One region of the Kitasatospora sp. NPDC048545 genome, then DNA from elsewhere that is predicted to be linked to it. Evidence: riboswitches for the same ligand, from Rfam matches in the RefSeq annotation. Region 1 holds a riboswitch; each other region holds the start of a gene.
What was found. Region 1 has a riboswitch for S-adenosylmethionine ahead of AB0D10_RS30330 (aminotransferase class V-fold PLP-dependent enzyme). Riboswitches for the same ligand answer to the same signal wherever they lie in the genome.
Positions count from the first base shown of each region.

Region 1 (3,249 bases):
GACGGCGGTCAGGAAGCGGTCGACGTGCTCGTCCGGAGTCCCGGCTCCGAAGCTGACCCGGATCGCGTTCAGGCTGCGCTCGCCCGGCAGCGAGGGCTCCGGCGCACCACACTCGGAGACCGGACCGGGCGCGACGTCCTCGTCCCCGAGCAGGGTGCGCACCAGCGGGTGGGCGCAGAACAGGCCGTCGCGCACGCCGATGCCGTACTCGGCGGACAGCGCGGCCGAGAAGTGCGAGCTGTTCCAGTCCCGGACGACGAAGGACAGCACGCCCACCCGCGCCGAGCCGGCGCCGAACAGGTTCAGCACCCTGACCTCGGGGATCTCCGCCAGCCCGGCCGTCAGCCGGTCGACCAGCTGCCGCTCGCGGGCCTCCAGCGCGTCGAAGCCGGCCTCGCTCAGTGCGCGGCAGGCCGAGGCGATCGCGTAGGCGCCGATGACGTTCGGCGAACCGGCCTCGTGCCGGGCCGGGCCGGTGTGCCACTCCACGGCCACCGAGCCGTCCGTCTCCCGGGCCACCGTCCGGGTCGCGCCGCCGCCGGCCAGGTACGGCTCGGCCGCGTCCAGCCAGTCCGCCCGGCCGGCCAGCACCCCGGCGCCGAACGGCGCGTAGAGCTTGTGGCCGGAGAAGGCGATCCAGTCGACGTCCAGCTCGCGCACCGAGACCCGGTGGTGCGGGGCCAGCTGGGCGGCGTCCAGCACCACCCGGGCGCCGTGCCGGTGCGCGGTCCGGGTCAGTTCGGCGACCGGCCACAGCTCGCCGGTCACGTTGGAGGCACCGGTGACGCAGAGCAGCTTCGGGCCTTCGGGGGCCTGGGCGAGGGCGGCGTCCAGGGCGGCCACCGCCCCGGCCCGCGAGCGCGGCGCGCGCAGGTAGGTGACATCCAGTCCGGCGTGCGCCCAGGGCAGCAACGAGGCGTGGTGCTCGGTCTCGAAGGCGAACACCCGGGTGCCGGCCGGAACCGCGGAGGCCAGCAGGTTGAGCGAGTCGGTGGTGGCCCGGGTGAAGACCACCTGGTCGCCCTCGCGCAGGTCGAGGAACCCGGCGACGGTGCGGCGGCTCTGCTCGAAGAGGTCGGTGGACAGCTGCGAGAGGTAGCCGGCCCCGCGGTGCACGCTGCCGTAGTACGGCGCGTAGGCGGCGACGTCGTCCCACACCCGCTGGAGCGCCGGGGCGCTGGCCGCGTAGTCGAGCGCCGCGTAGCCGACCTTCTCACCGCTGGCGAGCGGGACCTGGACGTCGGCGCCGAGGACGGCGAGGGGGGCGCAGGTTTCGGTGGCGAGGGACATGAGGATGCACTCCTTCGGGGTATGGGGACCCCGGGAGTGCTAGTCGTCGGGCGTCCGCGCTTGCCGCACGGACGGTGTGCCGTGGCGACCCGGTCCTCACCCAGGGCACCCCGCCACGGACGGAGGGTTGCCGGACAGCAAGCTGGGGCTTGACGCTGTCACTCATGACCTGCCGTCGACTCTAGGGTCGCGTCCAGCGGGCGGTCAAACGGGTATCCACCATCCGGACAGCGCACGCGCCCTCCCGCCTCCGCGGACGCCGGGAGCCCGTGCCGGCGCACCGGCACGGGCTCCCGACCACCGCTTCAGCTCCGGCTGGTGGCCTCCGACCAGCGCCGCAGCAGCTCCTGCGCCGCACCCGAGTCGATGGCCTCCGCGGCCCGCGCCATGCCCGCCGCGAGCTGCTCCGCCAGCGGCGCGTCGCCCAGGTCGAGCGCGACCAGCGCCGCCGCCGTGTTCAGCAGGACGGCGTCCCGCACCGGCCCGCGCTCCCCCGCCAGCAGCCGGCGCGCGACCTCGGCGTTGAACGCCGGGTCCCCGCCGCGCAGCGTCTCGATGCCGACCAGCTCGATGCCGACCTCGCGCGGGTCGAAGGAGGTCTCGGTGACCACTCCGTCGCGCACCACCCACACCCGCGAGGTGGTGGTGATGGTCAGCTCGTCCAGTCCGTCGTCGCCGCGGAAGACCAGCGCGGTCGAACCGCGCCGGGCGAGCACCCCGGCGATCAGCCCGGCGAGCCGGGTGTCGAAGCAGCCCACGGCGTGCGAGGTGACCTTGGCCGGGTTGGTCAGCGGGCCGAGGATGTTGAAGGCGGTCGGCACCCCGAGGTCGCGCCGGGCGGTGGCGGCGTGCCGCATCGAGGGGTGGAACTTCGCCGCGAAGCAGAAGGTGAGGCCGACCTCCTCGACCACTTCGGCGATCCGCCGGGCGGGGAGGTCCAGCGCCACGCCGAGCTTCTCCAGCACGTCCGAGGACCCGGTCGACGAGGAGGCGGCCCGGTTGCCGTGCTTGACCACCCTGGCGCCGGCCGCCGCCGCGACGATCGCCGACATCGTGGAGATGTTGACGGTCTTCGCGCGGTCGCCGCCGGTGCCGACGATGTCCACCGCGGGGCCGGGGACGTCCAGCGGCTCGGCGTGCGCGTACATCGCGTCCACCAGACCACTGACCTCGTCGACCGTCTCGCCCTTGGCCCGCAGGGCGATCATGAAGCCGGCCACCTGGGCGGGGGACGCCTCGCCGCTCATGATCCGGTCCATCGCCCACGCGGTGGAGGAGCGGTCGAGGTCCTCCCCCTTCAACAGCGCCGACAGGAGGTCCGGCCAGGAGCGGACCACCTGCGCGGGGTCGCTACCGCCGTTCGCAGGGTTCACGTTCACCATGGCTGACTCCAGCTGTTGTCGGTTCCCCCGCTCCGGGGGACGTCCGTACGGATGGAGCCAGCCTATCGAGCGGCTGGGCGCCGATGGCCCCCTCTTCTCTACTACTGAGACGGGACCGCTCAACGAGCGGCCGGAGCCCGCTTCGCCAGCCGCGCCCGCAGCAGGGTGGCGACCGCCTCGGCCAGCGCCACCGGGTCCACCGGGTGGGAGATCGCGGCGTCGGCGCGGCTCCAGGCGGCGAGCCAGGAGTCCTGCGGCCGGCCGATCAGCACCAGCACCGGCGGGCAGCCGTAGATCTCGTCCTTCAACTGCCGCCCGAGCCCCAGCCCGCCGGCCGGGACGGCCTCGCCGTCCAGCACGCAGAGGTCCACGCCGCCCTTCTCCAGTGCCTTGAGCACCGCGGGGGTGGTCGCGCACTCCAGGTAGGACAGCTCGGGAAGATCCTCGGCGGGCCGACGGCCGAGCGCCGTCAGCACCTGCTCGCGGGTGTTGCGGTCGTCGCTGTAGACGAGAACGGTGAGCGTCTCATCGGTCGTGTACGCCATGGGCCCTGCTCCCTCAAGTGTGATCCGGACCA
Region 1 covers NZ_JBEZIQ010000038.1:49,965-53,213, reverse strand. The annotation lists gene AB0D10_RS30330 (aminotransferase class V-fold PLP-dependent enzyme) at 1-1,290, opposite strand, end outside; SAM riboswitch class IV at 1,342-1,460, opposite strand; gene trpD (anthranilate phosphoribosyltransferase) at 1,596-2,672, opposite strand; gene AB0D10_RS30320 (hypothetical protein) at 2,792-3,217, opposite strand.

Region 2 (3,249 bases), on a different contig from region 1:
GCCGAGGGCCTGGCCGTCCTGGTGGCGGTGGTGCCGGACGCCGACGTCCACCTGGGCCAGGGCGTCCAGGCCGACCAGTTCCAACGCGTCCACCAGCAGGCCGAGTTCGACGCCGTACCCGGTCGGGAAGGGCAGCCGTTCGAGCAGTGAGCGGCGGGCCGCGTACTCGCCGCCGAGGGGCTGGACGAACCCGGCGAGCTCCGGCCAGTGGAGGTTGAGGAGGGGGCGGGCGACGAGTTCGGTGACGCGGCCGCCGCCGGCCGGGACGACAGCGCCGGACTCCGTCTCCAGCGGGCGGTCGTACATGGCCTTGACCAGGTGGATGGACTCGTCGGTCAGCAGGGGGCCGACGATGCCGGAGACGAAGGCCGGGTCGAACTCGCGCAGGTCGGCGTCCACGAAGCAGACGATGTCGCCGCGGGTGACCAGCAGCGACCGCCAGAGCACCTCGCCCTTGCCGGGGGCGGCGGGCAGCCGGGGCAGGATGGCGTCGCGGTGCTCCACCCGGGCGCCGGCCTCGGCGGCTACGGCGGCGGTGGCGTCGACGGAGCCGGAGTCGACCACGACGAGTTCGTCGACGAGCGGGAGGCGTTCCATCAGTTCGCGGCGGACGGTGCGGACGATGTCGCCGACGGTGGCCTCCTCGTCCAGGGCGGGGAGGACCACGCTGACCGTGCGCCCGGTGCGCTCCTTGGCCGCGAGGAGGGTGTGGACCGGCCGGTCGGCCGCGCTCCAGGATCGGCGGCGCAGCCAGGACGCCGCCTGCGGGAGCAGTGCGGGAGTCGGTTCGGCGGGCACGGAAGTCTCCTCGGCGGGTCGGGTGGGACGGGTCATCTCGCGTGGCGGACGGTCCCGTTCAGGATTGACGCCTTCGGATACAGTCTTCGTACAGCGGTCGGACCTTTGCACGCCGGGGTCACCGCTGAGCGCCACCACAATTTCACAAGCTCATCCAGAGGGACTGAGGGAACGGCCCGTTGACGTCCCGGCAACCTTCTCGCGCGGCTGTCGTCATACAGGCCCCGGCGGGACAGGTGCCAATTCCGGCCTGTGGCGCGACCGCGCTACGGGGAAGATGAGGAGAGAGGCCTCGCCATCATGGCTATCGACACTGTCGCACCTGTTTCCGTGGACCTCGGCCCGGCCGCCGCGCTGTCCTGTCGCGAGTGCGGCACCCGCTTCCCGCTCGGCCCCAGCTTCGCGTGCCTGGAGTGCTTCGGCCCGCTGGAGATCGCCTACGAGTTCGGCAGCGAGGGTGCGGAGGAGCTGCGCAAGCGGATCGAGGCCGGTCCGACGTCCGTCTGGCGCTACGCGCCGCTGCTGCCGGTGCCGGCCGACGTGGCGTCCAAGCCGAACCTGAACCCGGGCTGGACCCCGCTGGTGAAGGCGGACAACCTGGGCCGGGAGCTCGGCTTCACCGCTCAGCTGCACATCAAGGACGACTCCGGGAACCCGACGCACTCGTTCAAGGACCGCGTGGTGGCGTGCGCCATCGAGGCGGCGCGGGCGTTCGGCTACACCACGCTGTCCTGCTCCTCCACCGGCAACCTGGCCGGCGCGGTGGGCGCGGCGGCCGCCCGGGCCGGGTTCCGGTCCTGCGTGTTCATCCCGCACGACCTGGAGCAGGGCAAGGTCGTCATGGCCGGGGTGTACGGCGGCGAGCTGATCGGCATCGAGGGCAACTACGACGACGTGAACCGCTTCTGCTCGGAGTTGATCGGCGACCCGGCCGGGGAGGGCTGGGGCTTCGTCAACGTCAACCTGCGGCCGTACTACGGCGAGGGTTCCAAGACGCTGGCGTACGAGATCTGCGAGCAGCTCGGCTGGCGGCTGCCGGAGCAGATCGTGATCCCGATCGCCTCGGGCTCGCAGTTGACGAAGATCGACAAGGGGCTGCAGGAGCTGATCAAGCTCGGCCTGGTCGAGGACCGGCCGTACCGGGTCTTCGGCGCCCAGGCGGAGGGCTGCTCGCCGGTGTCGGCCGCCTTCAAGGCCGGCCGGGACGTGATCCGACCGGTCAAGCCGGACACCATCGCCAAGTCGCTGGCGATCGGCAACCCGGCCGACGGCCCGTACGTGCTGGACATCGCCCGCCGCACGGGCGGCGCGGTCGAGGACGTCACGGACGCCGAGGTCGTGGCGGCGATCCGGCTGCTGGCGCGGACGGAGGGCATCTTCGCCGAGACCGCGGGCGGGGTGACCGTCGGCGTGCTGAAGAAGCTGGTCGAGACCGGGCAGCTGGATCCGGCCAAGGAGACCGTCGCGATCAACACCGGCGACGGCCTGAAGACCCTGGACGCCGTCTCCGACGCCGGGATGACCGCCGTCATCCGCCCGACGCTGGACTCCTTCCGCGCCGCCGGCCTGGTGTCCGCCTGAACCTCCCCCGTCCCGGCCCCGCCACCCGGGGGCCTCGCCCCGCAAGGCCCCACCCCGCTAGGAGAGCCATGAGCGCCAACGTCCGCATCCCCACCATCCTGCGCACCTACACCGGCGGCGCCGCCGAGGTGACCGCCGAGGGCGCGACCCTGGCCGAGGTCATCGCCGACCTGGAGAAGAACCACGCGGGCATCGCCGCCCGCCTGCTGGACGACACCGGCAAGCTGCGCCGCTTCGTCAACGTCTACGTGAACGACGACGACGTGCGCTTCGCCGAGGGCCTGGCGACCGAGATCAAGGACGGCGCCGGCGTCTCGATCATTCCGGCGGTGGCCGGCGGCTGCTGAGCCGCGACTTCCCGCCATTCGGCCGCCCGTGCGTACGGAATTCCGTTCTCCGTACGCACGGGTGGCCGGTTGCATTCCGGCTGGAATCTTTCCGAGTCGAGTCGGAGTAGAGTGTCGCTCGGTTGGGAACAGGGGTTCCCTCTCGACCGCCCGCGCTGTTCAGCCCGGGCGCGTCCGGCCGGTGAGACCGGCCCGGCAATCATGTCAGGCCGATGTCAGAATTACCGCGGGGATTTGGGTAATTCGTCCGCTATGTCCGGCGTGAAATGCCGATATTTTTCCGATTCGGCCCGTCCTGTCCCTTGATCGGGCAGTGGAATTACCGGCGGCTGACCCTGTTGCAGAGGGCGTCGGTCCGGATACATTCAGCGGCGGTCGACGCAGTCACCCGCTCACCGGACGCCGTTCGGCGCCCCGCGCGGAGGGCTGCGGCGTGCACGGCTGCGCCCAGGGGGGGTTCCCCGGGCCGGCCTTCAAACCAACCCGGGCCCGCGACCTGCGGGCACGTGAAGGGCCAGCACAG
Region 2 covers NZ_JBEZIQ010000017.1:152,194-155,442, reverse strand. The annotation lists gene AB0D10_RS18515 (glucosyl-3-phosphoglycerate synthase) at 1-774, opposite strand, end outside; SAM riboswitch class I at 946-1,082, shown strand; gene thrC (threonine synthase) at 1,099-2,379, shown strand; gene AB0D10_RS18505 (MoaD/ThiS family protein) at 2,448-2,726, shown strand.
Region 2: it holds a riboswitch for S-adenosylmethionine, as region 1 does, so the genes downstream of both, thrC (threonine synthase) here and AB0D10_RS30330 (aminotransferase class V-fold PLP-dependent enzyme) in region 1, are expected to answer to the same signal.

Region 3 (3,249 bases), on a different contig from region 1:
CGGGCCGTCGGCGGGGGCGCCCCGGCCGGCGTGGTCGAGGGCGTCGGCGAGCGGGCCGTACGCGGCGAGGGTGTCGGCCGCGGGCCACAGGCGTTCCGCGGTGGTGGCGGGGTCGGAGAATCCGGGGCCGGCGAGGCGGGTGGCCTCCGCGGTGATGAGGTAGGAGTCGACGGTGGACTGCGAGGTCTCGTCGGTCAGTTCCCGCAGGAGGTCGTGCGGGCTGACGTAGGTGCCGGGCGCGAGCGGGACGCCGCCGAGCCGGGTCAGCGCGGTGCGGAGCGCGTCGCGTTCGGCCCGGCGCTGCTCGGGGACGGAGAAGGCGTAGAGGCGCCAGAGTCCGTCCCAGGGGGCGAGTCCGGCGTCCTGCGCGTGGGCGAGGGCGATGAACCGGGCGTCCGCGTCGGTGCGGAGCCGGCCCGCATCGGTCAGGTGGAGACGGCCCTTGCGGCCCCGCCCTTCCTGGCGCAGCACACCCGCTGCCTCCAGGCGGCGGACGGCCAGCCGCACCGGCTGGTCCGCGAGGCCGGCCGCCGCGGCGACGTCGTAGACGTAGTCGAGCGAGGCGGTGCCCCGGGGGTCGAAGCAGGCTTCGACGACCGTGCGCGGCGCGGGCTTGTACTCGGGCACGGGAGTCCTCGGTTCGTGACGGCGTGTCCCCCGGGCGGGGGCGTGCGGCCACTGTGCCACACGGGGGTGGGCGCCCCTCCGGACCGCTGGCGGGGCGGCCGCGCGGGGTGCGGCGGCCGGGCCGACGGGGCCGGCGCCCGCGCCGACGCCGGTGCGGGTGCCCGCCTTCCGTACGCGGTGGGGGAGGGGGGAGGTTTGGCGAGCGGCCCGGGGAATCTTGTATGGTTCCTGGCGAATCATCCAGAGGGGTGGAGGGACCGGCCCTACGAAGCCCCGGCAGCTCCCCGGTCGACCCGGCGTCCGAAGTACGCGCCGTGCCGTCCGGGATCAGTGCCAACTCCGGCCTGCCGCCACTGTGGCGCGGGAAAGATGAGGAGACACGGTGCTCTCTGTGCTGTCCTTCGCCCGGGCGCTTCCCGCCCCGGCCCTTTCGCGTACCCGTCTCGTGCCCGGCGCAGGCAATCGGCCGACTTCTCCGGCCCGTCCTCGCTGACCACCCCCCGCTCCCCGCGGGGAGCCTCCGTGAGCACGGCCCGCCCGCCGCTCACGGGATCTGAGACGGAGTACCCATCCATGCAGAACACGAGCGGTGTCGGCGTGCTCGACAAGATCACCTCGATCCTCGGCACCCTGGAGGCCGGTCCCACCACCCTGGCCGGACTCGTCGCCGCCACCGGACTGGCGCGGCCCACCGCCCACCGGCTGGCCGTGGCACTCGAACACCACCGCCTGGTCACCAGGGACATGCAGGGCCGGTTCGTCCTCGGCCCCCGGCTCGGCGAGCTGTCGTCCGCGGCGGGGGAGGACCGCCTGCTGGCCGCCGCCGGCTCGGTCCTCACCCACCTGCGGGACATCACCGGCGAGAGCGCCCAGCTCTACCGCCGGCAGGGCGAGATCCGGATCTGCGTGGCCGCCGCCGAACGCCTCTCCGGCCTGCGCGACACCGTTCCGGTGGGCATCACCTTCCCCATGAAGGTCGGCTCCGCCGCACAGGTCCTGCTCGCCTGGGAGGAACCCGAGCGGCTCCACCGCGGCCTGCAGGGTGCCCGGTTCACCGCCACCGCGCTCAGCGGCGTACGGCGCCGCGGCTGGGCGCAGTCCATCGGCGAACGCGAACTCGGCGTCGCCTCCGTCTCCGCGCCCGTCCGCGGACCGTCCGACCGGGTCGTGGCCGCTGTCTCCGTGTCCGGCCCGATCGAACGGCTCACCCGGCACCCGGGTGCGCAGCTCTCCCGGGCCGTCGTCGAGGCGGCCGACCGCCTCACCGAGGCCCTGCGCCATGCCTGACCGGGGCTCCCGGCCCCTTTTCGCGTCCGTCACGCCCGGCCGAACCGGGCCGCGCCGCGCCCCGGTTCGGCCCGGTCGGGACGCGGTTCGGGGCCCGGGTGCGGACCCGGTCCAGCCCCGTTTCAGCCCCGGGGTTGCAGCACGGCGAGGGAGGGGCGGGGGATGCGGCCGATGACCGAGCCGATCAGGGTGCCGATCGACACCCCGAACAGCGCCGACACGGCCGCCAGCACGGCCTGCGCCCCGTTGCCGACCTCGATCTGGGCGGTGTTCAGCAGGCCGAAGGAGCCCGGCACCACGATCCAGAACGCCGGGAGGTAGAGCACCTGCCAGAGCGGACCGCCCGGCAGCCAGTGCACCAGGGTGGCCGCGCACGCGGCGGAGACCGCCCCGGCCAGGCCGCCGATCGCCGCGCCGTGCGCCATCCCCACCGTCACCTGGACGGTGGCGCTCACCGCGATCACCACGACGATCCACGGGACGGCCGAGGGCGGGGTGTGGACGTTGACCACCAGCCCGGCCACCGCGATCGCCAGCCCCAGCCCGATCACCCACCAACTCGGCTTCGCCACCTGGACGTTCGCCAGCGCCGAGGCCGGCATGCCGGTCGCGGTCGCGGCCGCCACCAGCCCCGCGAGGAACAGCGTCAGCTGCACCGCGCCGGACACCAGCCGGGCCGAACCCGCACTGGCCGCACCCGCGGCGATCTCCGACAGTCCGGTGACCAGCAGCCCGCCCGGCAGCAGGATCGCCAGCGTGGCCACGATCGTCCGCAGCGGGCCGTCCAGCAGCGAGGCCCGCGCGAGCGTCAGGACCAGCAGGGACACCAGGAACCCGGCGGTGACGGGCAGCAGCGGCCGCAGGTACGGCATCCGCCGGGCGAGCACGGTCAGCCCCACCACGATCAGCGAGCCGAGCCCGGCCGCCAGCACGTTCGCCGCCGCCGGCTGCAGGAAGAGGCAGACGCCCACCCCGACCGGCAGCGCCCCGAGGTCCGCCACCCAGGTGGGCCAGTGGGCCGGCGCCCGCCGGATCCGGTCCAGTTCGGCCAGGGCCCGCGGCCCGTCGAGCTCACCGGCGCGCAGCCGGTGCACCAGGTGGAGGACGTCCGCCGTCTGCTCGAACCGCAGGGCGGCGCCCACCGGCTGGAACCTGGCGCCCTCGTCGGGGCCCAGGGCGACGAACAGCCCGTTGGTCAGGGCCGCGACCCGCACCTCCGGAGCGCCCGACGCCCGTCCCAGGCCGCGGAGTTCCTCCTCGACCTCGTGGACGGGAAGGCCGCCGCCCAGCAGGGCCTCGCCGAGGTCGAGCAGCAGACGGCAGAGCGGGTCGGGC
Region 3 covers NZ_JBEZIQ010000015.1:23,568-26,816, forward strand. The annotation lists gene AB0D10_RS16605 (transcriptional regulator) at 1-627, opposite strand, end outside; SAM riboswitch class I at 861-1,003, shown strand; gene AB0D10_RS16610 (IclR family transcriptional regulator) at 1,201-1,914, shown strand; gene AB0D10_RS16615 (threonine/serine exporter family protein) at 2,037-3,249, opposite strand, start outside.
Region 3: it holds a riboswitch for S-adenosylmethionine, as region 1 does, so the genes downstream of both, AB0D10_RS16610 (IclR family transcriptional regulator) here and AB0D10_RS30330 (aminotransferase class V-fold PLP-dependent enzyme) in region 1, are expected to answer to the same signal.